Regions from separate parts of the Lysobacter sp. genome, predicted to be linked through region 2. Evidence: predicted binding sites of a transcription regulator. Region 2 holds the regulator's gene; each other region holds the start of a gene.

Region 1 (8,728 bases), on a different contig from region 2:
AGGCGCGCATCACCGATGCCGTCGATTCGGTCAAACACGGCATGAACGCGATCAACGCCGAGATCAAGACGCTGGTCGATGCCGCCTGCGCCGGCGACTTCAGCCGCCGCGGCGACGCCTCGCGCTTCGAGTTCGTCTACCACGACGTGGTGCAGTCGCTGAACCAGCTGATGGCCACCGCCGAGGAAGGCCTGCACGAAGTCGGCACGCTGCTGGCTGCCGTCGCCGACGGCGACCTCAACCGCCGCGTCGAGGTGGAACTGCCGGGCCAGTTCGGCCGCTTGGCCGGCGATGCCAACCGCACCGTGGACCAGCTGGCGCAGATCGTCGGCCAGATCCGCCAGGGTTCGGACGCGATCAGCAGCGCCGCCGCGGAAATCGCCGCGGGCAACAGCGACCTGTCGCAGCGCACCGAGCAGCAGGCCGCGTCGCTGGAAGAAACCGCCTCGTCGATGGAAGAGTTGACCAGCACGGTGCGCCAGAACGCCGACAACGCACGCCAAGCCAACCAGCTGGCGCAGAGCGCGGCCGAAGTCGCCGGCCAGGGCGGTACGGTGGTGGGCGAAGTCGTCGAGACGATGAATGCCATCAACGCCTCTTCCAAGAAGATCGCCGACATCATCGGCGTGATCGATGGCATCGCGTTCCAGACCAACATCCTGGCGCTGAACGCCGCGGTGGAAGCCGCGCGCGCCGGCGAGCAGGGCCGCGGCTTCGCGGTGGTCGCCGCCGAAGTGCGCTCGCTCGCGCAGCGTTCGGCCAATGCCGCCAAGGAGATCAAGCAGCTGATCACCGACTCGGTCACCAAGGTCGAGGAAGGCAGCGAGCTGGTCGACCAGGCCGGCAAGACGATGAACGAGATCGTGACCAGCGTGAAGAAGGTCACCGACATCATCGCCGACATCTCCGCCGCATCGCAGGAGCAGAGCTCGGGCATCGAGCAGGTCAACAACGCGATCACGCAAATGGACGAAGGCACGCAGCAGAACGCCGCGCTGGTCGAGCAGGCCTCGGCCGCTGCGCGCAGCCTGGAGCAGCAGTCCGAGCAGCTGGTGCAGACGGTCGCGGTGTTCCGCCTGGCGCATGCGGCGCAGGCCGCACGCGTCGCCGCCGATGTCATCGAGATGCCAGCCGCCGTGAAGCCGGGCCGTGCATCGAAGGCCCCCGCCGCCAAGCCCGCTCCAGCGCCGCGAAAGGTGCGCGCCACCGCCGCGGCCAACAGCGCCGAGCCGGACTGGCAGGAGTTCTGATGCACCGCCCTCTTCTCTTTCGAAGAGGGCTGCTTCACGTAGTCGACGATTGGTTCGCCTGAAGCCCCTCTCCCACCGGGAGAGGGGTTGGGGTGAGGGTCGGGGCGCGCTCTCGACAAACCGCCATCGGCTCTGGCGACGGCTGAGGGTCGGGAGGGGGCGGAAAGCGCGACAGCGCCGGGTTCGCCGCGAAGTAGCCGCCATTCGTAGGAGCCAGCTTGCTGGCGACCGCCCGCGTGGGCATGTCGCCAGCAAGCTGGCTCCTACGTTATCCACCCCTCCGGTGCAGTGCGCTCTCAAGCACTCAGCGCCGCAGCCTCAAAGCTTCCGCCCTCCTTGCCGATAACGAGGGCAACACCGGACCGGACGAGCAGTACCCATGCGTGCAACGCGCAGCCACGACGAACGCGAATTCACCTTCGACGAACGCGACTTCCGACGTGTCTGCCGGATGATCCGCGACCGCGCCGGCATCCACCTGCATCCGCACAAGCGCGACATGGTGTACAGCCGCCTCGCGCGCCGCGTGCGCGCGCTGGGCATGGAGAAGTTCGGCGCCTACCTCGACCACGTCGAGGCCGATCCCGACGCCGAGCTGCAGGGCTTCATCAACGCGCTCACCACCAACCTCACTTCTTTCTTCCGCGAGTCGCACCATTTCGACGCGCTGGCCGACCACCTGCGCACGCGCGGTCGCGACGGCGTGCGCATCTGGTGCAACGCCGCGTCGACCGGCGAGGAGCCGTATTCACTCGCGATCACCGCCTGCGAAGCGTTCGGCACGCTGACGCCTCCGGTGCGCATCCTGGCTACCGACATCGACACCAACGTGCTGCACACCGCGGCGCGCGGCGTGTATCCGGTCGAGCGCGTGAACACGCTGTCGCTGCAGCGGCGCAAGCAGTTCTTCCAGCGCGGCAGCGGCGCCAATGCCGGCCTGTGCCGGGTCAAGCCGGAGCTGCAGGCCATGATCGAGTTCCGCCCGCTCAACCTGCTGTCGGAGGACTACGGCCTGCGCGGCGGCTTCGATGCGGTGTTCTGCCGCAACGTGATGATCTATTTCGACAAGGCCACGCAGTACGAGGTGCTGCAGCGGGTGGTCCCGCTGATCGCACCCGACGGCCTCTTCTTCGCCGGACACTCGGAAAGCTTCGGTCATGCCCATGACCTGATCACTCCCTGCGGCCGAACGACCTATCGCCCCGCCTCAGGAGCGCGTGCATGACCGTCGCGTCACCCGCCGTCCGCAACAACATCGAAGCGGGCAGCTATTTCGACCCGGTCCTGCAGACCGAGGCGATCAAGCTGCTGCCCGCCGACTACCGCGTCACCGAACGTCCGATCGCGCTGGTCACGCTGCTGGGCTCGTGCGTGGCCGCGTGCCTGTACGACCCGATGCTGCAGGTCGGCGGCATGAACCACTTCATGCTGCCCGGCGGCGAGGCCGAGTCCGTATCGTCGCGCTACGGCGCGCACGCGATGGAACTGCTGATCAACGACCTGCTCAAGCGTGGCGCACGGCGCGCGCGCCTGCAGGCCAAGGTGTTCGGCGGCGGCAACGTGCTCAGCGGCTTCTACAGCGACCCCATAGGCACGCGCAACGCGTGCTTCGTGCTGGAGTACCTGGCCGCCGAGCGCATCCCGGTGATCGCGCAGGACCTGGGCGACATCCACCCGCGCAAGGTCTGCTTCTTCCCGCAGACCGGGCGCACCCTGGTCAAGCGCCTGCCGTCGGCCCGCAACGACGTCATCGTCGACGCCGAGCGCGCCTACTACGGCCGCCTGGCCCGCGAGCCCGCCGCAGGCAGCGTGGAGCTGTTCTGATGAATGCCGTGCGTGCCCCCCGCAACCGCATCAAGGTGCTGGTCGTCGACGACTCGGCGCTGGTGCGGCAACTGATGACGCAACTGCTGGAGGAGGATCCCGGCATCGAGGTCGTCGGCAGCGCCGCCGATCCGTACATCGCGCGCGACAAGATCAAGCAGCTCAACCCCGACGTGCTGACGCTGGACGTCGAGATGCCGCGCATGGACGGGCTCACTTTCCTGCGCAACCTGATGCGCCTGCGCCCGATGCCGGTGGTGATGGTGTCCACGCTGACCGAACACGGCGCGCAGGTAACGCTGGACGCGCTGTCGCTGGGCGCGGTGGACTTCATCGCCAAGCCCAAGCTGGACGTCGCGCGCGGCCTGACCGATTACGCCGGCCTGCTGGTGGAGAAGATCAAGCAGGCCGCCCGCGCCCGCGTGGTGGCCGCCGCACCGGCGCGCAGCGGCGACGCGCCACCGCCCGTGGTGGCCTATCGCACCACGCACCGGCTCATCGCCATCGGCGCCTCCACCGGCGGTACCGAGGCCATCCGCGAAGTGCTGGCGCAGATGCCGGCCGACGCGCCGGCGACGGTCATCGCCCAGCACATCCCGGGCGCGTTCAGCGCGCCCTTCGCCGAACGCCTGGACCGCCACAGCCGCATGACGGTGATCCACGTCGAGCGCGACCAGGAGCTGCTGCCCGGCCACGCCTACGTCGCCCCGGGCGGACGCCACCTACGCGTGTACCGCAGCGGCGCGCGCTGGCACGGACGGCTGGGCGACGACGATCCGGTGCGTCGCCACCGTCCCAGCGTGGACGCGCTGTTCGAATCCGTGGCCGAGCACGTCGGCAGCAACGCCAGTGCGGCGCTGCTGACCGGCATGGGCGACGACGGCGCGCGCGGCCTGCTGGCCCTGCGCAAGGCCGGCGCGGCCACGCTTGCGCAGGACGAGGCCAGCAGCGTGGTCTGGGGCATGCCCGGCGCCGCGGTCGCGCTGGGTGCGGCCCAGGACGTAGTGCCGCTGTCGCAGGTCGCGCAGAAGCTGCTGGCGGGTACGGCGCACGATTGAGGGGCGCACACAGGCGCGTTCGGCTTTTCGGTCCTCTGTCGTGATTCCCGCGAAGGCGGGGAATTCCTCTGTCCGACGCGTCATGCCCTGCGAATGCGTCGACGCCCGCAAGCATGGGCCCCGCCATCGCGGGATGACAACAACGAAAGCAACACCCTGCGGGATGTTTCGCCTGCCCGGGCACCACCGCTGTCGAAGAAAAGTCAAAAACGCGCTCTTCGTCACACACATGCAGCGCGCCGCAGATCAAGCGCATTTCACCTAAAGCACCGTCCCCGCCCGCCGTTATCTAAGTTGCCCCACTCCGGTGAGATCGATGATGGATTCCCGCGTACTGATTCGCCTTGCAGCGCCGCTGGCGCTCACTTCCCTGTTCGTTGTCGCCGAAGCGCTGGGCTGGCCGTCCGCCGTGCGCTGGGGCGCGCTGGTCGCGATGATCCTGGCCTGGCTGGGCTTTGCCTGGACGATGATGCGTCCCAGCGGCAGCGACGCCGCGATGCTGCGCGAACAGACCCGCCTGCTCGACGACCTGCGCAACTTCGTCAGCTCCGAAGTGCAGGGCTCGCGCGGCGAGATCGAGCGCACCCGCGTCCTGATCCGCGAGTCGGTGGCCAAGCTGGGCACCAGCTTCGAAGCGGTCAATCGCAAGTCGCGCGAGCAGAGCGAAGTGGTCTCGCGCATCATCGACCGCACCGACGGCGAACACGGCGGCGTCGACGTCTCGCGCTTCGCCGTGCAGGCCAGCCAGCAGATGGAACAACTGGTGGAAGCGCTGGAAGCCGTGAGCGGCCAGAGCACCACCACCGTCACCCACATCGACGCGATGGCCGAGCACCTGGACGGCATCTTCGCGCTGCTGGAAGACGTCAAGTCGATCGCCGACCAGACCAACCTGCTGGCGCTGAACGCCGCGATCGAGGCGGCGCGTGCCGGCGAGGCGGGCCGCGGCTTCGCGGTGGTGGCCGACGAGGTGCGCAACCTGTCCGAGCGCTCGACCGCCTTCAACGAGCAGATCCGCAAGCTGGCGCACAGCTCCAAGGACGCCATCGCCCGCGTCCGCGACACCGTCACCCAGATGGCCTCGCGCGACATGGACCGCTCCCGCGGTGCACGCGCCGAAGCCGCGGCGATGCTGGAGCGCGTGGACGGCATCAACCGCGGCCTGGGCAACGGCATGCGCGAGATCGCCGACTGCGGCCGCGCCATCGACGGTTCCGTCGCCGAAGCCGTGCGTTCGCTGCAGTTCGAGGACATCGCCACCCAGGCACTGGGCGCGGCCACCACGCACCTGGACCGCCTGAGCGCGATCAACCGCGAGGCCACCGCCCTGCACCAGCTGCTGCATCGCGCCGACCGCGCCGACGCCGAAGTGCGCCAGACCCTGCAGCAACTGGGCCAGCGGATCGCGGCGATGCGCACGGAATGGGAACGCCCTCCTCACAAGCCCGTGATGCAGCAGTCCATGGATGCTGGTAGCGTCGAACTCTTCTGATCCGGCAACCCATGGGATGAGCACGATCCCGCCATCGCCTCCGGTCGGCACCGCCGACCCGCAGGCCACCCCGAACGGGCGCGCAGACTTGCGCGCCCGTTTGCGTGGACGCAGCGGCCTCGTGCTGTGCCTGCTGATGGCCGCGGTCGCCGTGCTGTGGATGGCGCTGGCCGCACCGCGCGTCGCGCTGGAGCTGCGTCCGCTGTTCGGCGACGCCTCGCGCTGGGTGGCGTGCGCGCTGTCGGTGCCCATCGTCACCGCGATGCTGTTCCTGATGTTGCGCCGCAGTTGTTCCGACGCACGCGAGGCCGAGCTGACCGCGCACCTGCAACGCCAGCAGCAGGAGCTGCACGCGCTGGCCGGCCACCTGATCGAAGTGCAGGAGAAGGAACGCCGCACGCTTTCGCGCGAACTGCACGACGACATCGGCCAGGCGATCAGCGCCATCAAGATGGGCGCGACCTCGCTGGACGGCGAGGACGAAGCGGTGCGCCAGGAGATCGTCGGCGAGATCGTCGCCATGTGCGACCAGACCATCGGCAAGCTGCGCGACATCTCCACCCTGTTGCGCCCGCCGCAGCTGGACGCGCTGGGCCTGGTCGCGGCGCTGCGCTGGCAGTGCGAGCGCCTGTTCCGCAGCGGCCGGCCCGTGCTGGAACTCGACCTCACGGCACCAGCCGAACGCCCTGACCCCGCGGTCGAGCTGGCCTGCTTCCGCATCGCGCAGGAAGCGCTGACCAACGTGCTGCGCCACTCCGGCGCGACCCGCGTGACGGTCACGCTGGCGCCGCGCGACGAGGAGATCCTGCTGTCGGTGATCGACGACGGCCGCGGCCTCGATCCGGAGCGCCTCAATGGGCTGGGCCTGATCACCATGCGCGAACGCGCCCAGCAGCTGGGCGGCACGTTCGACATCGAAACCGTGGCCGACGCCGGCACGTGCGTGCGCGCATGCCTGCCGTTGCGTGCGCCCGCCTAGGCCACGGACTCGCTGGCCCGATCCCGTCTACCGTGGGAGACAGCTTGCTGGCGACTGGTTCTCGACGCAGAGAAACGCGGACGAGCGCGGAACAAGGGGCGTGCGACGTAGAAGCCAGCTTGCTGGCGACAGCGCGGCCCGGTCGCCAGCAAGCTGGCTTCTACGACAGCGCGCACGTGCTTGTCTGCGTTATCTGCGTCGAGAACTGCCGAATCTGCCAGGCCAGGCTTTCCGCCCACTCCACCTTCCATCGGGCGTGAGGCGCTTCCGAGTGGATTCCCGCCCCGCGGGAATGACGGCAGGACTACCGCTTCAATCCCGTTTCGCCCGCCACTGCGCCAGCAGCACCGCTGCGGCCGACGCGACGTTGAGGCTTTCCACCGCACCCGTGCCGGGAATCGACAGGCGCAGGTCGCAGGCCTGGGCGAGCTCACGATCCATGCCTTCGCCTTCCGCGCCCAGCACGTAGATCACGCGCGGCGGAAGCTTCGCGGCGAACAGGTCGCTGCCGCCCTGCACCACCGTCGCCGCCAGCGTGAAGCCGGCGCCGCGCAGTTGTGCGATGGCGTTGTCGTCGCGGCCCAGCCGCACCAGCGGCACGGCTTCGGCGCCACCTTCGGCCACGCGCGCGGCCGCGCCGGACAGCGACAGCGTCGAGTGCTTCGGCAACAGGATGGCCGACACACCGAAGTGCGCCGCCGAGCGCAGGATCGCACCGAAGTTGTGCGGATTGCCCACGCCGTCCAGCCAGATCGCGCATTGCGGTCCGGCGGGCAGGTCGCGCAGCCAGGTGGAAAGCGGCAACGGCTCATCGCGCAGCACGTCGGCCACGACGCCTTCGTGATGGCTGCTGGCGGCCAGCTTGTGCAGGTCCAGTTCGTCGACCACGCGGTAGCCGACACGGTTGGCCACGCACCACTTCAGCAGCGGCTGTAGCGCAGGAATGCGCGCCTCGCTCAGGTACAGCTTGCGCATCGCCTGCGGGCGCCGCTGGAACACCGCATTGATGGCGTTGAGCCCGTACAGGCGCAGCTCGGCGCCGCGACGCTCGCGCATCGCATGCGCGGCATCGTGCTCGTGTCCGTGCTCGTCCTCGTGCGGTCGCTGCACGCTGGCGGTGCGGTCGGCGAAACGCTCCTTGCGGCTGCGCACGTCGACCTTGCCCCACGGGCCTTCGCCGGCCGGACGCGGACCTCGCGGCGGGCGACCGGGTGGATCATGGCGCATCGGACAGACTCCTTCTCGCTCGGGCGAACACACGCAGGTCGTGCACTTCGCCAAACTTCATCACGGCGCAGCGTGCCACGCCTTCTTCTTCGAAACCGTTCTTCTGCAACACGCGCGCCGAGGCGGTGTTGAACGCGAACACACCGGCCTGCAGGCGATGCAGCGACAGCGACTGCATCGCCCACGGCGCGAACACCGCGACCGCCTTCGTCATCAGGCCGCGGCCCCACAGCGACGGCGTGAGCCAGTAGCCGAACTCGGCCGAATGGCTGCGCTCGCCGCGGCCCGGATGCGCGCCGATGCCGCCGCATGCCTCGCCGTCGACCTCGATGGCGAACACCGGGTCGGACAGGTCGACCACGTCGCCCGCGAGGAAGCGTTCACCGTCCTCGCGCGTGTACGGGTGCGGGAAGCGCGTGCTCAGCCCGCGCACGATGCGCGCGTCGTCGGCGTGGCGCACCAGCGCATCCAGGTCGTCGAGGCGCCACGGCCGCAGCACGAAGCCCTCGCCCGGCAGGCGTACCTGGCTGAAATCCCGGATGGCGGCAGCGACATTCATGCCGCACAGGGTAACCGCCGCCGGCCGGGAAGGCCGAACGGATATTCAGTTATAGCGCTGCTTCAGCAGCACGCGCGTGGTGCCTGCGGCCGTAGGAGCGAGCCTGCTCGCGACCCGCGCTCATAGCGTCGGTCGCCGGCAAGCCGGCTCCTACGCGAGGAGCGGAGGCAGCGCCTCAGCCCTCTCCCTGCAGCGACGCTGCCGACGTTGCCGTGCCGCCGTCCTGCTCGACCGGCTGCGCGCCGCGCCGGCCGCGCCAGAAGTCCGCATTGCGGATGCCCAGCGCGTCCGGGTCGAACACCGGATCCAGGCCCAGCTTCTTCTGCCGCTCGTAGTCGC
Region 2 (6,366 bases):
GTAGCCCTCCACGCGCAGCGCATTGGGCTCGTCGCGCAGCACCGAGGCGATGGTGCGCACCGTGTCGACCGCGGTGGGATTGGGCACGGCGACGCCGCTGGCGAACAGGATGTCGCTGCGGATCTCCACCTCGAGGAAGTTGTAGCTGCGCCGCACCGTCACCAGCTTGCGCCTGACCAGTTCCGACAGCGCGTCCTGGATGCGGCGGCCGAGCGAATGCAGCTGCTGGTGGCGGGCGTCTTCCGCTTCGCCGGGTTGTTCGGCGGTGCCCTGCTGGTTGGCGCCGAAGGTCGGCATGTCCAGCACCTGCTTCATGCGTGGTGAAGCAATGGGCGTGGACGAGGACGGGCCTGACTTGGAACCCGGCGTGACCAGCGACGGCCGGTCGAACGCGGAGCCGCGCAGCTGGTGCATGCCCAGCTGGATCGGCGTGACCGTGCGCGGCGGACCACCGAACGCGGACGACAGTGCATCGGCCAGCACGCGGTACTTGCCCTCGTTGATCGAGGAGATCGCGTACATCACCACGAAGAAGGCCAGCAGCAGCGTGATCAGGTCGCCATAGGGGATCGCCCACGCCTCGTGGTTGGCGTGCTCCTCGTGCTGGTGGCGGCGACGTGAGGCCATGGCTGCGCGTCCGTCAGACCACGAAACCGTTGAGTCGCGCTTCGATGTTGCGCGGGTTCTCGCCCTGGGCGATGGCGATGAGGCCTTCGATGATCATCTCGCGCTCGTCGGCCTGCTGGTTGATCAGGCCCTTGAGCTTGGACGCCATCGGCAGCAGCGCCAGGTTGGCCGCGCCGATGCCGTAGATGGTCGCGGTGAACGCCGCGGCGATGCCGTGGCCCAGCTTGCTGGGATCGGCGAGGTTCTTCATCACCGCCATCAGGCCCAGCACCGCGCCGATGATGCCCAGCGTCGGCGAGTAGATGCCCATGCCCTCGAACACCTTGGCCGCGGCCAGGTCGCGCTGCGACTGGCCGTGCAGTTCGATCTCCAGCATCTGCCGGATCGATTCGGGCTCGACGCCGTCGACGACCATCTGCAGGCCCTTGCGCAGGAACGGATCGTCCAGCGCCTGCACTTCCGGCTCCAGGCCCAGCAGGCCCTGGCGGCGCGCGACGGTGCTCCATTCGACCAGGCGCGCGATCATCGCCGGACGGTCCTGCACCGGCGGACGGAACACCCAGCGCACGATGCTCATGGCGCGCTTGAACGTCGCCATCGGCGTCTGCAGCAGGATCGCGGCGACGGTGCCCAGGATCACGATGACGAACGCCGCCGGCGACCACAGGCCGGACAGGCCGGCACCCTTGAGGATGCTGCCGCCGACCAGGGCAACCAGTGCAAGCACGACACCGATGAGGCTGAGTCTGTCCATCGTGGGGAAGGCGTCCGTAAGGTGAGTTCGTCATTCCCGCGAAAGCGGGAATCCAGTGCCTTCGTGCGGCTTGGCCTCGAGTCGCTGGACCCCGCCTGCGCGGGATGACGGCTTCGTTTCTTTTTGTTCGGTCGTCAGTCTTAACGGTCCCTCGCCGCGGGACTTGAGCCCCGCAGTCCGGTTCTGAGCAGTGCATCGACATCCAGGATCAGCGCCATGCGGCCGTCGCCGACCAGGCTGGCGCCGGCGTATCCGGCCAGTCCGCGCAGCGTGCGCGGCAGCGCCTTGATGACGACTTCCTCACGACCGCGCACGCGGTCGACGGTGAGGCAGAAGCGTTGTTCGCCCGACTGCAGCACCACGCAGGTGGTGGCCGCGCCGGCAATCGGCGGCAGGCCCAGCCAGGTGCGCAGGTCGATCAGCGGCAGCGGTTCGTCGCGCAGGTCCAGCATGCTCTGGCCGTCGACCCACAGCGCTTCGACGCGCTCGTGCGCCAGCACCTCGACCACGCGCACCAGTGGCAGTGCGTACACGTCGTCGTCCAGTTCGATCAGCAGCGTCGGCAGGATCGCCAGCGTCAGCGGCACGCGAATGATGAAGCGCGAACCACGGCCGACCTCGGACTGGATCTGCACCTGTCCGGACAGTTCGCGGATCTTCGACTGCACCACGTCCATGCCGACGCCGCGGCCGGACAGGTCGCTGACCTCGGTGCGCGTGGAAAAGCCCGGCGCGAAGATCAGGTGCAGGCATTCGTCGGCCGACAGGCGCGCGGCCGCGTCGCTGTCGATGACGCCCTTGTTGACCGCGCTGCGGCGGATCTTCTCCGGATCGATGCCGGCGCCGTCGTCGCTGACCTCGATGGAGACGTGGTCGCCTTCCTGCTGCGCGGAAAGGCGCACGGTGCCCTGTTCGGACTTGCCGGCGGCGCGGCGCGCGGCGGGCGATTCGATGCCGTGGTCGATGGCGTTGCGCACCAGGTGCACCAGCGGATCGGCCAGCGCTTCGACCAGGTTGCGGTCCAGTTCGGTCTCGGCGCCGATGATCTCCAACTCGACCGACTTCGACACTTGGCGCGCGACGTCGCGCGCCAGCTTCGGGAATCGTGCGAACACGCGGCCGACCGGCTGCATGCGCACCATCATCACCGCCGACTGCAGGCGCGAGGTGGCCACGTCCAGCGCGGTCACCGCGCGGTCCAGGTCCTCGTCGCGCAGGCGCGGGCGGATCGTCTTGAGGCGGTTGCGTGCCAGCACCAGTTCGCCGACCAGGTCGACCATCGCGTCCAGCCGGCGCACGTCCACGCGCACGGTGGCGTCCGCTGCTTCCGGGGCGTTCGCGCCTTTTGCTGCTCCCCCTGCTCGCGGGTTGGGAGGCGGTGGGGCTTTCGGTGGTTGCGAGGCGGCCGGCGCGCTGGACCCCGACGACAACGTCGGCATCTGCGTCACGAAACCCTTGGCGCCGTCGCGCAGCGACTTCAGCAGCGACGCCGGCGCGTGCGGGAGTTCCTCGCCGTTGGCCACGCAGTCGAGCATGTCGATCACCAGGTCCACGGCCTGCTGCGCGCCGTCGAACGCGGCCGCGTCCATCGGCACGGTGCCGTCGCGCGCGACGTTGAGGCGGTCTTCCACCGCGTGGCAGATCTCCACCATCGGCGCGAAGTCGAGGAAGCCCGCGCCGCCCTTGATGGTGTGGAAGCCGCGGAACACCGTGTTGAGGCAGTCGCGATCGGTCGGCGCGTGTTCCAGCGCGACCATCTGCTCACCGAGCTGGTCGAGGATCTCGCGCGCCTCGATCAGGAAGTCGGCGGCGATGTCGTTGGCGATGGCGCTCATGGATGTCGTTAAACCCTTGCAGAAGCCTTCTTCGACGCGGAGGCACGCAGAGGGACACAGTTGGTGCGTGCCAACAGGCTCGCGCCGCGTTGCCGTATCGCAGACGCATTCGCTTTGTCCGTGTTCATCAGCGTGTTTCTGTGTCGAGCCATCGGCGTCAAAGCTCCCGCGTCAAAGCCCGAGTGACGACAGCAGTTCGTTCGCGTCGTCCTGCGTCGCCGGTGCCGGATCGACGCCGGCCACGGACGGGCCGTAGCCGCGGTTGTTGTTGAGGTGTAGCGGCTGCGTGCCGGTGTCGGCCACTTCGCCCAGGCCGGCGTGCACGGCGCGGACCAGGTCCACCACGCGGCGGATGATCTGCCCGGTGAGGTCCTGGTAGCCCTGCGCGGCGGTCATCTCCGACATGCGGCTGCGGATCGCGGCGATGGTGGCGGCCTGTTCCTCGGCGGCGGCGTCGGGCAGGGTGCCCAGCAGCGTGGCGCATTCCTGGATCAGGTCCAGCGTGCGGTGGCTGGCGTCCTCGCTCACCTGCACGACGTGCTCGAGCCGCGCGCAGGCTTCCGGCAGCGAGCCGGTGGAGGCGATGTCGCCGTTGCCCAGCGCGCCTTCCAGTTCGCGCGCCAGCTTCGCCAGGCCCTGCACCAGCGGCTGGCTGCGCCACTGGATCAGCGCGTCGACGTTGCTGCGCCAGCCAGCCAGATCGTCGTGCTCCAGCGCCCACAGCGCCGCATGCAGACGGGCGATCACGGCCTGCCGGTCCTGCGGTGCAGGAACGTCGATCACGCGGCCGCTCCCAGGCGCTCGAACACCTTGGTGAGCTTGTCTTCCAGCGTGGCCGCGGTGAACGGCTTGATCACGTAGCCGTTCACGCCGGCCTGCGCGGCTTCGATGATCTGCTCGCGCTTGGCTTCGGCGGTGACCATGAGCACCGGGATCTTCGCCAGCGACGCATCGGCGCGGATGGCCTTGAGCAGGTCGATGCCGGCCATGCCGGGCATGTTCCAGTCGGTGACCACCAGGTCGTACGGCGCCTTCTTCAGTTCGATCAGCGCGGTGCTGCCGTCGTCGGCCTCGGCGGTGTTGTGAAAGCCCAGGTCGTTGAGCAGGTTCTTGACGATGCGACGCATGGTCGAGAAGTCGTCGACGATGAGGATGCGGATGTTCTTGTCCATGTGGGCTGGCTCTGGTGCGAAGAATGGATCAGGAGGTTGGACTCCCTCCCCTGCCTGCAGGGGAGGGCTGGGGAGGAGTGCCTTGTGACCGGCGCCTGCGCGCCGCGTACCTCCTCCCAACCTCCCCCTGCAAGCAGGGGGAGGAGCAAAAGCAAAATCAGTCAGTAGCCATCGTCGTCATCGCTGTCGTTGGCCCCGCGCCATTCGCCCAGGCGGGAGCGCAGTCGCAACATCGCCTGGCCGTGGATCTGGCACACGCGCGATTCGCTGACGTTGAGCACGGCGCCGATCTCGCGCAGGTTCAGTTCCTGCTCGTAGTACAGCGACAGCACCAGCTGCTCGCGCTCGGGCAGGCCGCCGATGGCGTCGCCGAGCGCTTCGCGGAACGCGACCTGCTCGAACTCGCGCGCAGGCGAGGTGCCGGCGTGGCGCGCCAGGTGCGGTTCGCCGTCGTGTTCGTCCAGGTGCGCTTCCAGGCTGATCAGCTGGCCGCGCGCGGCGTCCTCGAGCATGCGGTGGTATTCGTCCAGCGGCACGTTCATCGCGCCGGCCACTTCCTGCGCGCTGGCGGCACGACCGGTGCGCTGCTCGACCTCGCGCGTGGCGGCCACCACGTCGCGATAGCGGCGGTGCACCGAGCGCGGCACCCAGTCGCCACGGCGGATCTCGTCGATCATCGAACCGCGGATGCGGATCGAGGCGTAGGTCTCGAACGAGGCGCCCTGGTCGGCGTCGTAGCTGCGCGACGCTTCGATCAGCCCCATCATGCCGGCCTGGATCAGGTCGTCCACCTCCACGCTCGCCGGCAGGCGTGCGGCCAGGTGGTGGGCGATGCGCCGCACCAGGTCCGAGTGCTGGGAGATGACCTCGTTGGCCGCCGAGCGCTGGACCTCCCGGTACTGGGCTGCGCCTTTCATGCGGCCACCCCGCGCTGCTTGAGAATGCGCTCGAGGAAGAACTCGACGCCGCCACGCGGTTCGGTCGGCGCCTGCCAGCGTGCGGTGCGGCGCGCGATCTCGGTGATCGCCAGCGCGGCCGGGCTGGACGGGTAGGCCTTCACCACCGGTTGCTGGCGCTGCACCGACAGGCGCAGCCAGTCGTCCTGCGGCACGCAGCCCAGGTAGTTCAGCGAGACATCGGCGAGGAACTTCTCGCACACGCGGGTCAGCTTTTCGTACAGCACGCGGCCCTCGTTGGGGTCGCGCACCATGTTGGCCACCACCTGGATGCGGTCCACGCCGCGCTCGCGCGACAGCACCTTGATCAGTGCGTAGGCGTCGGTGATCGAGGCCGGTTCGTCACAGACCACCACCACGGTGTCCTGCGCGGCCTGGCAGAAGGTCAGCACGCCGTCGGTGATGCCGGCGGCGGTATCGACCACCATGATGTCCAGCTCGCGTTCCAGTTCGGAGAACACGTTGACCAGGCCGACATGCTCGGCCGGGGCCAGCTCGGCCATGTGCCGGCGGCCGGAAGCGGCCGGGACGACCAGCACGCCGTTCGGGCCTTCGACGATGACGTCGTCCAGCGAGCAGCGGCCGGCCACCAGGTCGGCCAGCGTAAAGGTGGGGTTCAAGCCCAGGATCACGTCGATGTTGGCCAGGCCCAGGTCGGCGTCCAGCAGCAGCGTGCGCTTGCCCATGCCCGCCAGCGCCACAGCCAGGTTGGCCGAGACGTTGGTCTTGCCCACGCCGCCCTTGCCGCCGGTCACCGCGATGGTGCGCACAGGGCCGAGCGGCTCGCTGCGGGTGGCCGACAGCGGGAAGGTCTTGGTCAGCTTGGCGTACTCACGCGACGGCATGGTTCAACTCCGGGTTGCAGGGCATATCGGCCGCTCGGCGCAAATCTTCAAGGCGAAGTACGAGATTGGCTGCACTGGCCCTATGCAGGTCCTCCGGGACGTCCTGGCCATCGGTCACCCAGGTGATCGGCAGGGCGTGGTCCACCGCCACCGACAGGGCGTTGCCGAAGCGGCCGG
Region 3 (8,728 bases), on a different contig from region 2:
GCGCTCGCGCCGCCGTCCGCTGCCGCGCCACGTGCTGCCGACGCTGTTCGACCGCCGCACCCGCACCGGCGTGCAGAGCCTTTACGAACTGCAGGACCGTTACGGAGACCGCGTCTGGCCGCACGCCGTGCCGATGGACACGCGCCTGCGCGACGCCGCCGCACTGGTGCGCGCCGAACCGCCGGACGGCCGCGGCGTGGACATGTACCGCCGCGCGCTGAAGTGGCTGCTGGAAACCGAAGCCGCCGGCGACCAGCGTCGCGAGGCCGCCTGAGTGGCCCGCGCCTTGCATCGCGTGTCGTGCACCTGCCGGTGACGACGCAGGACTGATCGGATTCCCCCATGAACCAACCGGCCATCGACGCCTATCTCGACGAACTGCTCGACCTGACCGTCGAAACGGTGGCGCCTGCGCCGGTCGCGGCCAACGCGCCCGCAGTCGAACCGATCGCAGCGAAGGTAGAGATCCCGCCGGAACTGCTGGCCGAACTGGACTCGGATCCGCTGTTCGCCGGGCAACCGGCGACGCACGCACCGGTCGAAGCCGGCATCGAAGCAGCCGTTGCCGAAGTGCCGTCCGCGGCTGCCGCCGTCGAGATTCCGGCAGACCTGCTGGCCGAACTCGACTCCGACCCGCTGTTCGCCGCGCAGGCACCGCAGGCCGCGTCGGCGGCGCCGGCGATCTCGGCCGATCTGCTGGCGGAACTGGACTCGGATCCGTTGTTCGGCACTGCGCCGACGCCCACGCCTGCAGCCTCCGCGGCCATCCCGCACGACCTGCTGGCCGAACTCGATTCGGACCCGCTCTTCGCCGCCGCACTCACGCCCACGCCGGCAGCCTCCACGGCCATCCCGCACGACCTGCTGGCCGAACTCGATTCGGACCCGTTGTTCGGCGCCGCGACGGAAGCGCCGAAGCCAGCCGCTCCACACCCGGCACCGGTCGTTGCGCAGCCGCCTGCCGCGCCGGTCGCGAGGCCCGTTGCCGCGGCGCCGGTTGCCGCCAAGACGACCGGCCTGCGGCCGATGGACCTCACGCCGCCGGCGCTACCGCCGTCGGTCACCACCACGCATCGCTGGTTGCGCGTGGCCGTCGGCCTGGACAGCTACGCCGTCGAACTGCTGCGCGTGCAGGAAGTCGGCCGCACCGCGCCCATCGTCGCCATGCGCGGCGCCGCGCCGTCGGTACTCGGCGCGATGAACCTGCGCGGCCGCATCGTCCCAGTGTTCGACCTGGGCCTGTGGCTGGGCACCGGCGCGGTGGTTCCGGACGAGCGCGCGCGCATCGTCGTGGTGGAACGCGACAACGAGCTCATCGGCGCACTGGTCTCCGCGGTGGACGACGTGGTGACGCTGGGCCCGGAACGCATCGAACCCCCGCTGATGGCCAGCCCGTCGCGTGCCATCGTCGGCGTCGCCCGCGTCACCGCCAAGCCGACGGTGCTGCTGGATGCGAATGCCCTGTTCGGGTGAGAAGCGAATCCTCCCCGACCCTCCTTTTCCAAAGGAGGGAGCACAGCGTGGATTTCGACAACGCAACCGGCTGCTGCATGCCCCCGCTCACTCCGGTTCTCCCCCTTTGGAAAAGGGGGGACACAGGGGGATTCGCTCCACCGCCCAAAGCAAATCCTCCCCGGCCCTCCTTTTCCAAAGGAGGGAGCACAGCGTGGATTCCGACAACGCATCCCGCTGCTGCATGCCCCCGCTCACTCCGGTTCTCCCCCTTTGGAAAAGGGGGACACAGGGAGATTGGCTTCATCGCCCAAAGCAAATCCTCCCCCGGCCCTCCTTTCCAAAGGAGGGAGCACAGCGTGGATTCCGATAACGCAACCGGCTGCTGCATGCCCCGCTCACCCGGCGGTTCTCCCCCTTTGGAAAAGGGGGATACAGGGGGATTCGCTCTCCGCTCAAGTCCTCCCGTCCTGCGCCGTTATCCCAAACGAATGACCACGGCCGCACGAACGCCATGAACGCACTGCCACTTCCCGCCGACCTCGGCATCGAACACGTCAGCGACCTGCAGGCCGCGCTGCGTGCGCACCTGGACGACGCCGAACCGCTCTCGCTGTCCGGCGACCGCGTCGAGCGCGTCCACACCGCGGGCCTGCAGATGCTGCATGCCTTCGTGCGCGAACGCGCCGCGCTGGGCCGCAAGACCGTCGTCACTGACGCCTCGCCGGTGCTCGCCGACGCGGCCCGCCAGCTCGCGATCGCCTGCAGCCTCGGCGTCGACGTTCCGTCGGCGGCCTGACCGCATCCCTTCCAACCACCTCAATCAGAAGCCGCCACGATGTCCAAGAACCTGCTGATCGTCGACGACTCCACCTCCATGCGGCAGATGGTCGCCTTCGCCCTGACCGGCGGCGGCTTCAACGTGCGCGAAGCCGAGGACGGCCAGGCCGCGCTCGACGTCGCCAAGACCCAGCGCTTCGATGCGGTGGTGACCGACGTGAACATGCCGCGCATGGACGGAATCGAGCTGATCCGCCAGCTGCGCCAGCTGCCCGACTATCGCTTCACGCCGTTGCTGATGCTCACCACCGAATCCGGCGGCGACAAGAAGGCCGAGGGCAAGGCCGCCGGTGCGACCGGTTGGCTGGTCAAGCCGTTCGACCCGGAACAGCTGCTGGCGACCGTCCGCAAGGTTCTTGGCTGAGGCCAGGGGAGAGTGGAGAGGAGTGAGAAACGCGTCAGAGCATCTCTGCTGACGTCACTCCACTCCTGACCTCTTCCCGCTTTCGCTCCCTCTCTCCTCACTTCTCTCCACTCTCCACTCGCCCATGGACATCACCCGCTTCCACGCCGCGTTCTTCGAGGAAAGCCGCGAAAACCTGGACGCCATGGAAGCGGGCCTGCTCGCGATGGAATCCGGTTCGGCCGACGGCGAGACCATCAACGTCGTCTTCCGCGCCGCGCACTCCATCAAGGGCGGTGCGGCCACGTTCGGCTTCACCGCCATCAGCGAGCTGACCCACCAGCTGGAAACACTGCTGGACGAAGCCCGCAGCGGCCGCCGCCAGCTCGACGCCGGCGCGATCGGTGCGTTGCTGGTAGCAGGCGATTCGCTGCGCGGCCTGCTGGGCGCGGCCGAGCACGGCGACCCGATCGACGAGGCCGGCCTCAAGCGTGCGCACGACGGATTGGCGAAAATGATGGGCCGTGAGCCTTCGGCCACTGCCAGCCAGCCCGCCGCCGCGAGCCAGCCCGCCACCGGCCAGTGGCGCATCGGTTTCAAGCCGGCGCCGTCGATGTTCCTCAGCGGCAACGACCCGCTGCGCATCCTGCGCGAGCTGGGCAGCCACGGCGAACTGGGCGTCACCTGCCTGGACAACACGCTGCCGGCGTTCTCCGAACTGGACCCGTACGAGGCCTACCTCGCGTGGGACCTGATGCTGCCCGGCAGCGTGCCGCGCAGCGCCATCGACGAAGCCTTCGCATGGGTCGAGGACCAGTGCGAACTGGCGATCGAGGCCATTCCCGCCACGTCCGCCGTCGCGCCGCCGCCTGCACCGCTGCCCGCCGGCGAGCACGCCGACAACGTGGTCGCGCTGGAAACGCGCGGCGACGCGCGCAAGAGCGCCGGCAACGACAACGCCGACACGTCCATCCGCGTAGCGGTCAACAAGGTCGACGCACTGATCAACCTGGTGGGCGAACTGGTCATCACCCAGGCCATGCTGCGCCAGCGCTCCACGCAGCTGGACCCGGTCGCCAACGAGCTGCTGCTGTCGGGCCTGGAACAGTTGGATCGCAACACCCGCGACCTGCAGGAAGCGGTGATGGGCGTGCGCATGCTGCCGGTGGAGTTCGCCTTCAGCCGCTTCCCGCGCATGGTCCGCGACCTGGCCGCGCGCCTGGACAAGAAGGTCCGCCTGCGCACCAGCGGTGAAGCCACCGAGCTGGACAAGGGCGTGATCGAGAAGATCGTCGATCCGCTGGTGCACCTGGTGCGCAACGCCATCGATCACGGTCTGGAAATGCCGGCCGAGCGCCGCGCCGCGGGCAAGGACGAGACCGGCACCATCAGCCTCAACGCGCAGCACCAGGGCGGCCATATCGTCATCGAGATCAGCGACGACGGCCGCGGCCTGGACCGCGACCGCATCCTGCGCAAGGCCGCCGAACGCGGCCTGCCGATCGGCGACAACCCGACCGACGCGCAGGTGTGGGACCTGGTGTTCCACCCGGGCTTCTCCACCGCCGAACAGCTCACCGACCTGTCCGGCCGCGGCGTCGGCATGGACGTGGTGAAGAAGAACATCGCCGCGCTGGGTGGCCAGGTGGAAATCCGTTCGAAGAAGAACGCCGGCACCACCGTGTCGATCCGACTGCCGCTGACGCTGGCGATCCTGGACGGCATGACGGTGTCGGTGGGCGGCGAAGTGTTCATCCTGCCGCTCAACGCGGTGGTCGAATCGCTGCAGCCCGCCACCGGCGACGTGCGCACCATCGCCGGCGATGCGCGCGTGCTGCGCGTGCGCGAGGACTACCTGCCGCTGCTCGACCTGGCCCGCCAGTACGGGCTGTCCAGCGCCACGCGCAACGACGCCAGCGGCAACACGGCGATCGCGGTGGTGGTGGAAGCCGACGGCCAGCGCCTGTCGCTGGAAGTCGACGAACTGCTCGGCCAGCAGCAGGTGGTGGTGAAGAACCTCGAAGCCAACTACCGCCGCGTGCAGGGAATTTCCGGCGCGACCATCCTCGGCGACGGCCGCGTCGCCCTGATCGTCGACGTCGGCGGCCTGGTGCAGGCGCAGCGGATGCCGGCAGCGGCGTAACAGGCAGACAGAAACATGAGCCCTCCCCCTGCTTGCAGGAGGAGGTCGGGAGGGGGTCGTGAGGCGCGAAGCGCCGAGCGTGGCCGCAGTGGACTTCAACCCTCCCCAACCCTCCCCTGCAACCGCAGGAGAGGGAGCAGAAGCAGAACGAGACGACGAGAACCGACATGAACCACGACACCACCACCATCGAATCGGCCGACGAATACCTGACCTTCGCCCTGGGCGAAGAGGAATACGGCGTGGAGATCCTGAAGGTCCAGGAGATCCGCGGCTACGACACCGTGACCCGCCTGCCCGACGCACCGGACTACATCAAGGGCGTGATCAACCTGCGCGGCACCATCGTGCCGGTCATCGACATGCGCCTGAAGTTCCGCCTGGCCAAGGCCGAGTACAACGCGCTGACGGTGATGATCGTGCTGAACGTCGCCGACCGTGTCGTCGGCATGGTGGTGGACAGCGTGTCCGACGTGGTGCGCCTGGACGCCGAGCAGATCCGGCCGGTGCCGGAAATCGGCGCGACCATCGACCGCCAGTTCATCACCGGCATCGGCACGCACGGCGAACGCATGCTGATCCTGCTGGAAATCGAGCGCCTGATGACCAGCGCCGAGATGGGCCTGGTGGCGCACGCACACGCCGCCTGACCGCTCGTCCGGCTTCGCGCTCCACGCCTCACCACGTTCCAAGCCAGCTGGGCGCCGCTCCTCCGGGAAGGCGTCCGTGCAAGCCGCGTTGCAAAGTCCCACCCAAGGTCCGCCGTCCCCTGGGCGATCTTCCGTGAGTCCCCAAATCAACGCAGTACCAGCGCCGTGCGGATTGCACGGCGCGTCGATTTGAGCCACAAGGAAACGAGGATCCGACGATGACCATTGCTGCCACGCAGCCGTTCGTTGCTGCACCCGCTCCGCAAAGCACGCCGTCGCTGTGGCGACGCATCCAGGCACTGTTCCGCTCCGCTCAAACGCCCTCGCCCGCCGCGAACGCGCGACTGGCCGACCTGGAAGGCCAGGTCGCCGCCATCCACCGCGTGCAGGCGGTGATCGAGTTCGATCTCGACGGCACTATCCTGCACGCCAACGAGAACTTCCTGCAGACGATGGGTTACCGGCTGGACGAGATCCAGGGCCGGCACCATCGGATGTTCACCGATCCGGCTTACGCGCAAGGCGACGAGTACCGCGCGTCCTGGGCCAAGCTGGCGCGTGGCGAGTTCGACGCCGGCCAGTACCGGCGCGTCGGCAAGAACGGTCGCGAGGTGTGGATCCAGGCCTCGTACAACCCCGTGTTCGATTCGATGGGGCGCGCGCGCAAGGTGGTGAAGTTCGCCACCGACATCACCGCGCAGAAGATGCAGGCCGCGGACTTCGCCGGGCAGCTGGCGGCGATCAGCAAGTCGCAGGCGGTGATCGAGTTCGACCTCACCGGACGCATCCTTTCGGCCAACGAGAACTTCCTCGCCACGATGGGCTACACGCTGGAGGAAGTGCGCGACCGGCACCATTCGATGTTCGCCGAGGAGGACTACCGCCGCAGCGCCGGATATCACGAATTCTGGGCCAAGCTCGGACGCGGCGAATACGATGCGGGCGTCTACCGGCGCCTGGGCAAGGACGGCCGCGAGGTGTGGATCCAGGCCTCGTACAACCCGATCTACGACATGAACGGCCGCCCGTTCAAGGTGGTCAAGTACGCCACCGACATCACGGCGCAGGTACGCGACACGCAGGCGCTGCAGCACGCCGTGGCACAGACGCGCGAAGTCGTCGGCGCCGCGCGCGATGGCGACCTCACCCGTCGCATCGACACCGCGGGGCAGACCGGTTCCATCGCGGAACTGTGCGCCGGCATCAACGCGCTGGTCGAGACCATGGCCGGCATCCTCGGCCAGATCAAGGTGGCCGCCGACACCATCGGCATGGGCGCGCGCGAGATTGCCTCGGGCAACAGCGACCTGTCGCAGCGCACCGAATCGCAGGCGGCCTCGCTGGAGGAAACCGCAACGTCGATGTCCGTGCTGACCGGCACGGTGCGACAGACCGCAGACAACGCGCGCCAGGCCAGCGAACTGGCCACCGGGGCGACGCGCGTGGCCGCACGCGGTGGCGACGCGGTTCACCAGGTCGTGTCCACGATGACGCGCATCAGCGAGTCGTCGAAGAAGATCGCCGACATCATCGGCGTGATCGACTCCATCGCGTTCCAGACCAATATCCTGGCGCTCAACGCCGCGGTGGAAGCCGCCCGCGCCGGCGAACAGGGCCGCGGCTTCGCGGTGGTCGCCAGCGAAGTGCGCACCCTGGCGCAACGTTCGGCCAGCGCCGCAAAGGAGATCCGCCAGCTGATCGGCGACTCGGTGGAATCCGTAGGCACCGGCACCCGCATGGTGGAAGACGCCGGCCGCACGATGGACGAGATCGTCGCCAGCGTGAAGCGCGTGGCCGACCTCGTCACCGGCATCAGCGCCGCCGCGCTTGAGCAGAGCTCCGGCATCGAGCAGATCAACCAGGCCGTCGCGCAGATGGACGAAAGCACGCAGCAGAACGCGGCCCTGGTCGAAGAAGCCTCCGCCGCCGCGCGCAGCATGGACGAGCAGGCGGCGCAGCTGATGAAGACCGTCTCGGCGTTCCGCCTTGTAGCGCATGCGCCGTTGCGTGCGGTAGCGACGGTCTGATCCGTAATCCTGCGCAGGCGACGCACCACGGCCCTGCATGCCCTGCCCACTCAACAGCTCGTCGACCCCTACGAGCGCGGGACGGGGCCAGCTGCACGCCTCTGCTCTTAGGTCGTCATCCCGGCGAAAGCCGGGATCCATCTTGCCGTCGCTCTTAGCTCGTCATTCCCGCGAAGGCGGGAATCCAGGGCCTTTTCACGCTTTCTCGATGCGATGGAGCAACAACAGCCAAAGCGGCGGACACGCGAGCGATGAAGCATAAAAGTCCATGGATTCCCGCCTTCGCGAGGACGATGAGCAGCAGCAATTGCCAACGAGCCTCCAAAACGCAACCCACTTTGCACTTCCTGTTTGCTGAACAGGCGCTACACCAAAAGTCGACCTCCAACAATCGCAAACGCAGCCGATATGGAAAGCAAGACGCACGCCGCGTCGAGTACTTCTGGTGCCTTCCATGCCGACCGCAACTTCGCTGTTCCGTTTCTCCTCCCTGACGCTGCGCGCCAAGTTCACCTGGATGATCGCCGTGCTCGCGCTCGGGCTCATCGCGCTCACCGGCATTGCCGTGCAGCGCAACTACTCCAGCCAGATCGACTTCGAGCGCGCCCGCCTGCATCAGCGCGTCGCCGCCGCCATGACCGTGGTGCAGCGGTACGCCGACATGGCGAAGGCCGGCACGCTGCCCGAAGACGTCGCCAAGCGCGAAGCGCTGAAGGTCATCGGCACGCTGCGCAGCAAGGACGGCACCGATTACCTGTGGATCAACGACGAGCATCCGCGGATGCTGATGCACCCGCATCAGACCAACCTGGTCGGCAAGGACCTGACCGATTTCATCAGCGCCGACAACAAGCGCATCTTCGTCGAGATGGTGAAGACCGCGCGCGACGGCGGCGGCTTCGTCGACTACGAGTGGCCCAAGCCCGGCGTGGAAGGTCCGGTGCTGAAGATCTCCTACGTCGCCCGCCAGCCGCAATGGGGTTGGGTCGTGGGCAGCGGCGAATACACCGACGACATCGCGGCGCGTGCGTGGCAGTTCGCGCGCGTGCTGCTGCTGGCGGCGTTCCTCGCGCTGGGCGCCGTGGTGTTGCTGAGCGTGATGATCTCGCGCAGCATCGCCGGTTCGGTGCGCCGCGCCACGCATGCCGCACGCGAAATGGCCGATGGACGCTTTGAACTGGACCTGCACGCCGATAGCACTGGCACGCCGCGCGACGAGATCGGCCAGCTGCTGCAGTCGCTGGAACGCATGTGCGACCGCCTCAACGGCTAC
Region 4 (7,295 bases), on a different contig from region 2:
CCGAATTGACCTGCGCGGAGAAGCGGAAGTCGCCCGGGCGCGCCTGCACGCGCAGGTGGCGGTGGATGTCGCGGTTGAGCGGCGTCGGGCGGTCGTAGATCAGCAGCTGCTTCATGGCTTCCCCCTGTTCGATCGGCAAACGGGGGCCATGTACGCGCATGCGTACTCCCCCTGTATCTGGTTTACCGGCAAAAGCGGACCGGCCCTATCACGCCGGTTCCGCTTCCGTGGAGGGCCTCACCCTTTGCGGGAGGTCTCTGGCGCGCCCATGCCCAGGCCCTGCTCGAGCGCCTGCAAGCGCTGCAGGGGTTCGGCGCCGTCAGCCAGCGCGTGCCGCAACGGTGCCTGCGCCAGTTCGACCTGCCGTCGCGCCTCGTCGGTACGACCGGCGGCACGCAGCGATTCGGCATACGGCACGCGCCAGCGCGCGGTGGTGACCTGGCCGGCCCCGACCTGCTGGCTGGTGCGCTCCACGACCTGTCCCCACAGGTCCTGCGCCTGCACCCATTGGCCACGCCGCTGGGCCAGCTCCGCACGCATCGTCAGGCGGCGCGTCGCCAGGTTGGGCGATTCCTCCGGCAACACCGGCGTGCGCTCCAGCAGCGCCTGCGCGGCGTCGTACTGCCCGTCGCGCAGGTGCCACTCGACCACGCCCAGCATCGCGATCACCAGCTCCGGCGTCGGCTTGTCGGACCTGCGCTGCCACTGCGCCAGGTTCTGCTCCAGCACCGGGCGGGATTCGCGCAACTGTCCGCTGCGCATCATCAGCCGCGCCAGGTTGCCTTCGGCGCGCAGCACGCTGCGGTCGTCGGGCGGAAGATGGGAACGGCGGATCTCCAGCGAACGCCGGAAGGCCGTCTCGGCCTGGGCCAGCTCGCCGCGCGATTCCAGCAGCGTGGCGAGGTTGTTGAGGCTGATGGCGTATTCCATGGTGTCGTCGCCGCCCGACTCGGCCGCCACTTCCAGCGAACGCCGGTAGTTGGGCAACGCCTCGCCGTACTCGCCCATGTCCTGCAGCGTGCTGGCCAGTTCGCTGTACACCGTGGCCATGTCGTCGCCGCGGTCGTCGTAGACGGCGCGCGCCAGTTCGACGTTCTCGCGCAGCACCCTGGCCGCTTCCGCGTGCCGGCCCTGCGCGTTGAGCGCGCTGGCCAGCCCGAGCTGCGCATGCACGATGCCCAGCGTGCGCGTGCCATGCCGGCGGCGCAGCGCCAGCACGTCGTAGTACATCTGCTCGGCCAGCTTGTACTGGCCCTGCTCGCGATAGGCCATCGCCAGGTTCTGCAGGGTCACGCCGACGCTGTCGTGGCCGGCACCCAGCTTCGCGCGGCGCAGCTCCAGCGACTTCTTCAGCGCCTCGACGGCCTGGTCGGGCTCGCCCTGCGCGACCAGCGCGATGCCCAGCGAGTTGTACGAATCGGCGATGGCTAGCGCATCGCCACCGTTTTGTTCGCGCAGTTCCAGCGAGCGCCGGCCGACCGCGACCGCCTCGTCGCCGCGCTTGCTGTTGGCCTGCAGCACCGAGAGTTCGCTCAGCACGGCGGCCGCCTCTTCAGGCGCATCCAGCGCCAGGAGTTCGTCGGCCGCCTGCTTCATCAGCGGCTCGGCGCGGCTGGTTTCGCCGAGGTTCTTGTAGGCCATGCCGATCACGGCGCGCTGCCGCGCGAGCAACTCCGGCGAATCCGCCAGTTCCGGCAGCTGTTCCGCACCGCGGTCGAGCACGTCGCGCGCAGTCAGCACCTGCGCACCGCGTGCGCCGCGCGCCTTCGGGTCGGCCGCGGCGAACGCCTTCACCAGCAGGTCGCTGACCTTGCGCGCAACCTGCGCTTCCTGTTCGGCACGCTGGCGCGCTTCGCTCAGTTGCCACACGAACGCGACGCACAGCGCGATCACGCCCGCCGCCGCAATGCCCTCGCGCCAGCGGCGCGCCAGCAGGCGCGAGAGCCGGTAACCGGCGCTGCGTGGACGCGCCAGCACCGGCCGCCGATCCAGGTGACGCTGCAGGTCGTCCGAGAACGCTTCGACCGAGGCGTAACGCTGCGCCGGATCGGCGTGGCAGGCCTTCAGGACGATCGCATCGAGATCGCCTTGCAACTGCCTGCGCCACGGTGTCTCCGGCGGCGCGAGCGCGCTGGGCGGCAGTGCACCGCCCTGCGAAGGCGCGCGTGCCGCGACCAGGCGGCACAGCAGCGCGCCTAGGCCATACACGTCCGCGGCGACGCCGATGCGTTCGCCGGCGAGCTGCTCGGGACTGGCATAGCCGGCGGTGCCGTAACCCGCCGCGCCGTCCTCGCCGTGCTCGGCCAGCAGCCGCGCGATGCCGAAGTCCAGCAGTACCGGTTCGCCGTCCCCGCGCACCAGCACGTTGCCGGGCTTGAGGTCGCAGTGCACCACCAGTTGCCGGTGCGCGGCCGACACCGCCGCGCACACGCGCTGGAACAACTGCAGCCGCGCGCGCAGGCCCAGCCGGTTGCGGTCGCAGTATTCGTCCAGCGGCAGGCCGTCGACGTATTCCATGACCAGGTACGGCTGGCCGGTCGGCGTGGTGCCGCCGTCGTACAGGCGCGCGATGCCCGGATGCTGCAGGCTCGCCAGGATCTGCCGTTCCGCGGCCAGGCGCCGCGCGGCGACGGGGCCGGCGAACCCGCGCAGCAGCTTGATCGCCACGCGCTGCTGGAAAAGCCCGTCGGCGCGCTCTGCCACGTACACCGTGCCCATGCCGCCGCTGGCCAGGCACTCGCCCAGGCGCCAGCCGTCCAGCCGGTCGCCGGGCTGCAGCTGCGCATCGGGCATGCCCGCCAGCAGCGTCGCGACCGGGCCGGACACGCGCTGCAGCTGCACGGTCTGCGCATCCAGCAGCGCCATCACCTCGTCGATGACGACCTGGTCGCCGGTCATGCCGCGCAATGTGGGTTCCCAGCGCGACGGCGGCAGTTCGCACACCGCGTCGAAGAGTTCCCGGATTTCCTGCCAGCGCTCTGCGTCCATCGCCCTCCCCCGGGCCGTGCCGCTCAAGCCGTCGTGCTCAAGCCAGTTCCCTGTTCAACCACGCCTTGGCGAACCGCAGGTCGCGATCCACCGTCGGCACCGATACGCCGATCACTGCGGCGATCTCCTCGCGGTCCATGCCGCCGAAGTACGCCATCTCGATCACCCGCGCCGAACGCGAATCCATCTCCGCCAGTTTCTCGAGCGTGCGATGCAGTTCCAGCACGTCGAACTCCACCGCCACGCCTTCGTGCTCGGCATGCGAGAGCGTCAGCAGCTCGACATCGCCACCGCGCTTGGCCGAAGCCATCGCACGCGCGTAATCCACCAGTACCGCCCGCATCTTCAGCGCCGCCACGGCGAAGAAGTGCGCGCGGTCGTTCCACTCCACGTTGCGGCCCATCAGGCGCAACACGGCCTCGTTGATCAGCGAGGTCGGCTGCAGCGTGTGCTGCGCGTTGCTGCGCAGGCGCGCCACGGCGATCTCGTGCAGCGTCTCGTAGACGAGCTCGAACAGCGGGCCGAGCGCCTCCTGGTCGCCCCCGCTCCAACTGCGCAACAGTCGAGTAATTTCCTGGCTCACGTCAGGAACCTGATGGCGTGTGGTGGTGTGACCGCCGTCTCACCCCCGGCGGTCACGCGATGTTACCGAAATCGGCGGTCCGCGCGTTAAGCGGTCGCTTCACGACGTACTGCGTCATTGGCGCCATCGCGTCGCGAGCTTGCGCCAGCATCGGCAAAACGGCGGCGAATGGCGTATCTCAGGCGCGCAGCCCGGGACGCGATGCTCGCCGGCGGATCCATAACGCCAGCACGCCCGTCACGATGGCCAGCGCGCCCAGGCCATAGGCGACGTACAGCAACCTTGCGCCCGCCTGGCAATACGCCTCCGCGGCCGCGAGCGACGAGGGACCGCACTGGCCGAACCGCAGGCTCGCGGTCGTCAGCGCCGACAGGCCGACCCACACGGCCGCGATGGCCGCACCGACGCACACGATGGCGCTGATGAAGAATGCGCGGGGTGGGCGCATGCGTTTCACGTGATCGTCTCCGCGACGACGTCTTCCCGCTCGCAATGACACTTGAGCGCGGGCAGCGTCATGTCCCAGTGGAAATCCATGTGGCCGCGCACCGCTTCGTCGTGCAGCCGGCGCAATGTGAGGTCTAGCCGCGTGCCACCGCCATCGGGCGTCAGCGCGAATTCGATCACCACGTGGTTTTCCGGCACGTCGCCCAGCGCGCGTTTCGACAGCGAACTGTAGTGCGTGTACTGCAGGCGTAGCGCAGGTTCGAACGCTTCCACCACGCCGTGGTTTTCGAAACGCAGGCGCCCGTGCAGCACGCCGCGAAACACGATGGGACCACCGATGCGCCAGTCGGTGATCACTTCCAGCGGTTCGTCCGAGGTCCACGCGGCGATCGCGGCCGGGTCGATCAGCGCGCGCCACACGCGTTGCGGCAGTGCGTCGATGTGCACGCGCTTGTGCAGCTCCGATGCGGCGGCGGGATGCACTAGCAGGAGATCAGCCACGCTGCAGGATTGCCTTGAGCGTGGCGTGTTCGATCGGGACCGAGGTGTGTTCGTGCACGATCTTCCAGTCCTCGCCGTGGCGCCGTAGCGCGAGCGTCATGCGGTTGGTCAGCCAGCGCAGGCGTTCGCCCTGCGGCGAGAACGCGGCGAAAGTGACGAAGGCATGGCCGACGACGAGATCGGCCGTGTCGACGCTGGCGACCTGGTCGAACTCCACCGCCACGCGTTCCTCGCCCAGCGAGCCGAACCAGTCGGCCACCAGCTTGTGCCAGGCCTCGCGGCCGCGCAGCGACCACGCCCCCCAGGTGTCGAAGACGGACACGTCCTCGTCGTACAGCGACACCAGCGCGGCGGCGTCCTTCGCATGCACCGCCTCGCGGTAGCGCTGCAACGCCAGCTGGAAAACCTCCTGCGGATCGGTCATGACGGCCTCGACGCGCGCGTGGGAGACCGATGGTTCGACAGCGCCCGGTCGGCGTCAACCCGCATGGCCGCGCGCGGACTGCCGCATGGCGGGACGGCGCGTTAAGCTCGCGCACCGCGGCACGAGGCCGCATGCCCGGAACCCCATGCATGGCCGCCCGCATCGCACGCACGCTGACCGTCGCGCTTGTCCTCGCGCTGCAGGCACAGGCGGGGTTCGCGCAGACGCGGCCGTTGCCGCCGGGCACGCAGGAGATGGCGGAGAGCGCCGCGCAGGCGTTGCTGCAGGTGCGCGATGACGGCGCGGAGCTGTCCTGCGCCAGGGCCGTGGAGAACGCGCACGGGGGCCTGGACACCATGCTGGAGGTCGGCCGCAGGAACATTGACGACGGCTACCTGCGCCGCGCCGATTTCGAGGCCACCGCGAAGACCCTGACCCAATTACGCGGGCAACTCTCGCTCGGCGACTGCCAGACGGCCGGTGGAGAGAAGCAGGCCTTCTATCGCTGCATGTCCAGCGACTACAACCACGTCATGGCCTGCGCGACGCGGCACAGCTTCTGAGCGCAGCCGCCACAGCGGACCCCTGAAACGAAGAACGCGCCACGGGGGCGCGTTCTTCGCATGCAGCTGGCGATCCGGGATTACAGCGAGAAGTCCAGGCGCACCTTGCCCTTGCCGCCGCCCGGAGCGAACTCCCACTGCTTCACGGCGCGCACGGCCGACTGCTCGAACACGCGGGCAGGCTTGGCGTTGACGACCGAGACGCTGGCGACCTTGCCGGCCGGGTCCACGGTGAATTCGACTTCGACGAAGCCCTGGGTACCGGCGCGGGCGGCTTCCGGCGGGTACTGCGGCTCGACGCGCTTGGTCGGCTTGAGGTCGGCCGAGGCCGGCGCGGCGAAGGACAGGGCCAGCACGGCCAGGCCGGCGGCGAGGATGAGCGAGTGGCGCATGGGGAAGCTCCTTGGGTGGACGTGTCAGCCCCTACATCGGCCGCCCCCGGCGAACCTTGAGGGGCCCGTTTGCATTCGTTCACCTAAAGTTTCGTCCCGCCCCGCCGATGCACCGGTTGTCGACCCGAAAGGGCCCGTTTGCAATCGCGAGGCATCATGTCCAACCGTCCCTCTTCCCTGCTGGACCGTTTTCTCGCCCCCGCCACCCGACTGATGGAGCAGTTGCGCTTCAACCAGAAGGCGATGGTCATCGGGGCTGCATTCATGCTGACCTGCGGCGTACTGGCCGGCATCCTGGTCGTGCGCTCCAACGCCGAGATCGACGCCGCCCGCGCCCAGCGCAGCGCGGTGGTCGGGCTGGGCCACCTGCACCGCGCCATGCTGGGCGTGCAGCAGCACGAGCAACTGGTCGTACGCAAGTTCGCCAAGGACGACGTGTCCGACCAGGCGATCGAGCAGTCCACCGCTCAGGTGAACCGCGAACTCGACGCGCTGGCCGCCTGGCAGCGTTCGCAGCTGTCGGACTCGACCATTCCGGCCGCGCTGCAGGGCGCGCGTGAAGCATGGGGCAAGGCCACCGGCGAACAGGCCGACTCCGCGGCCGCCTCGACCGCCCACGCCGTTGCCGTCCGCAAGCTGGGCGACATCCACGCGCTGATCGCCGACGAGACCGGCCTGGCGCAGGCGCAGAACGCGCCGGTGCTGTACATGGGCCGCACCGCCACGGTGTGGGTGCCCACGCTGGCCGAGTACACCGCACAGCAGAGCGCCACCGCGCTGCGCGTGCTGGGCGACGGCGCCATCTGGGTGGACGACCGCACCGGCCTGGCCGTGTCGCGCAACATGCAGGACTACGTGCGCACGCGATCGGAAGTGGAGATCAAGGACGCCGAGGAAGAATTGCCGGCGCTCACCGACTCCATCGGCAAGCCGTTCCGCAAGGCGCTGGACGCCGTCGCGAAACAGAACGCCGACATCCAGAAACACGTACTGGACGCCGAGACGCCGGTGCTGCCGGTGAAGGTGATGGCCGCACGCGTGGAAGCCACCCGCCTGGCCCTGGCCGCCGCGCTGTCGGCCGCCAACGCCTCGCTCGACCACGCCGCGAGCGCCGAGATCAGCCGCCTGCAGCAGCGCACCGCGCTGACGCTGGGCATCTGCGTGCTGATCCTGGCGATCGCCGCGTACCTGTTCCTGGGCTTCAGCCGCAGCACGCGCGCCGCCCTGCGCCAGGTGCAGGACGCCTCGGACCTGTTGGCCCGCGGTGAATTCCCCGATGCCGTGCGCGTGGACAGCCGCGACGAGGTCCGCGACATCGCACGTGGCCTGGAGCGCGCCATCAACACGCTGCGCAACTTCGCCGGTGCGCAGCGCGACCTGTTCGAAGCGCACCAGGC

Evidence for each region. The regulator FliA, encoded in region 2, starts transcription of late flagellar genes. The targets are predictions, from matches to a motif close to TAAAGTTTNNCNNNCNNNGGCCGATAA.
Region 1: a site for FliA is predicted at 1,570-1,596, ahead of VFE83_RS16995 (CheR family methyltransferase). Genes of this name have one in related genera too.
Region 3: a site for FliA is predicted at 1,908-1,934, ahead of VFE83_RS16905 (STAS domain-containing protein). Genes of this name have one in related genera too.
Region 4: a site for FliA is predicted at 5,983-6,009, ahead of VFE83_RS16990 (methyl-accepting chemotaxis protein). Genes of this name have one in related genera too.

What each region holds. Positions count from the first base shown of each region.
Region 1 covers NZ_DASRTS010000064.1:38,960-47,687, forward strand. Annotated here, with positions in the region: gene VFE83_RS16990 (methyl-accepting chemotaxis protein) at 1-1,250, shown strand, start outside; gene VFE83_RS16995 (CheR family methyltransferase) at 1,630-2,475, shown strand; gene cheD (chemoreceptor glutamine deamidase CheD) at 2,472-3,074, shown strand; gene VFE83_RS17005 (chemotaxis response regulator protein-glutamate methylesterase) at 3,074-4,132, shown strand; gene VFE83_RS17010 (methyl-accepting chemotaxis protein) at 4,452-5,624, shown strand; gene VFE83_RS17015 (sensor histidine kinase) at 5,641-6,603, shown strand; gene VFE83_RS17020 (TrmH family RNA methyltransferase) at 6,916-7,830, opposite strand; gene VFE83_RS17025 (GNAT family protein) at 7,820-8,389, opposite strand; gene VFE83_RS17030 (alanine/glycine:cation symporter family protein) at 8,565-8,728, opposite strand, start outside.
Region 2 covers NZ_DASRTS010000050.1:583-6,948, forward strand. Annotated here, with positions in the region: gene motD (flagellar motor protein MotD) at 1-627, opposite strand, end outside; gene VFE83_RS13895 (flagellar motor protein) at 641-1,381, opposite strand; gene VFE83_RS13900 (chemotaxis protein CheA) at 1,522-3,216, opposite strand; gene VFE83_RS13905 (protein phosphatase CheZ) at 3,388-3,999, opposite strand; gene cheY (chemotaxis response regulator CheY) at 3,996-4,388, opposite strand; gene VFE83_RS13915 (RNA polymerase sigma factor FliA) at 4,550-5,305, opposite strand; gene VFE83_RS13920 (MinD/ParA family ATP-binding protein) at 5,302-6,189, opposite strand; partial or broken gene VFE83_RS13925 (flagellar biosynthesis protein FlhF) at 6,176-6,366, opposite strand, start outside.
Region 3 covers NZ_DASRTS010000064.1:551-9,278, forward strand. Annotated here, with positions in the region: gene VFE83_RS16895 (ParA family protein) at 1-274, shown strand, start outside; gene VFE83_RS16900 (chemotaxis protein CheW) at 343-1,473, shown strand; gene VFE83_RS16905 (STAS domain-containing protein) at 1,967-2,251, shown strand; gene VFE83_RS16910 (response regulator) at 2,291-2,656, shown strand; gene VFE83_RS16915 (chemotaxis protein CheA) at 2,781-4,778, shown strand; gene VFE83_RS16920 (chemotaxis protein CheW) at 4,946-5,428, shown strand; gene VFE83_RS16925 (methyl-accepting chemotaxis protein) at 5,647-7,455, shown strand; gene VFE83_RS16930 (methyl-accepting chemotaxis protein) at 7,910-8,728, shown strand, end outside.
Region 4 covers NZ_DASRTS010000064.1:31,486-38,780, forward strand. Annotated here, with positions in the region: gene VFE83_RS16950 (SapC family protein) at 1-115, opposite strand, end outside; gene VFE83_RS16955 (serine/threonine-protein kinase) at 238-2,988, opposite strand; gene VFE83_RS16960 (ECF-type sigma factor) at 3,026-3,571, opposite strand; gene VFE83_RS16965 (hypothetical protein) at 3,750-4,019, opposite strand; gene VFE83_RS16970 (SRPBCC domain-containing protein) at 4,025-4,519, opposite strand; gene VFE83_RS16975 (YybH family protein) at 4,512-4,943, opposite strand; gene VFE83_RS16980 (hypothetical protein) at 5,093-5,506, shown strand; gene VFE83_RS16985 (energy transducer TonB) at 5,587-5,898, opposite strand; gene VFE83_RS16990 (methyl-accepting chemotaxis protein) at 6,055-7,295, shown strand, end outside.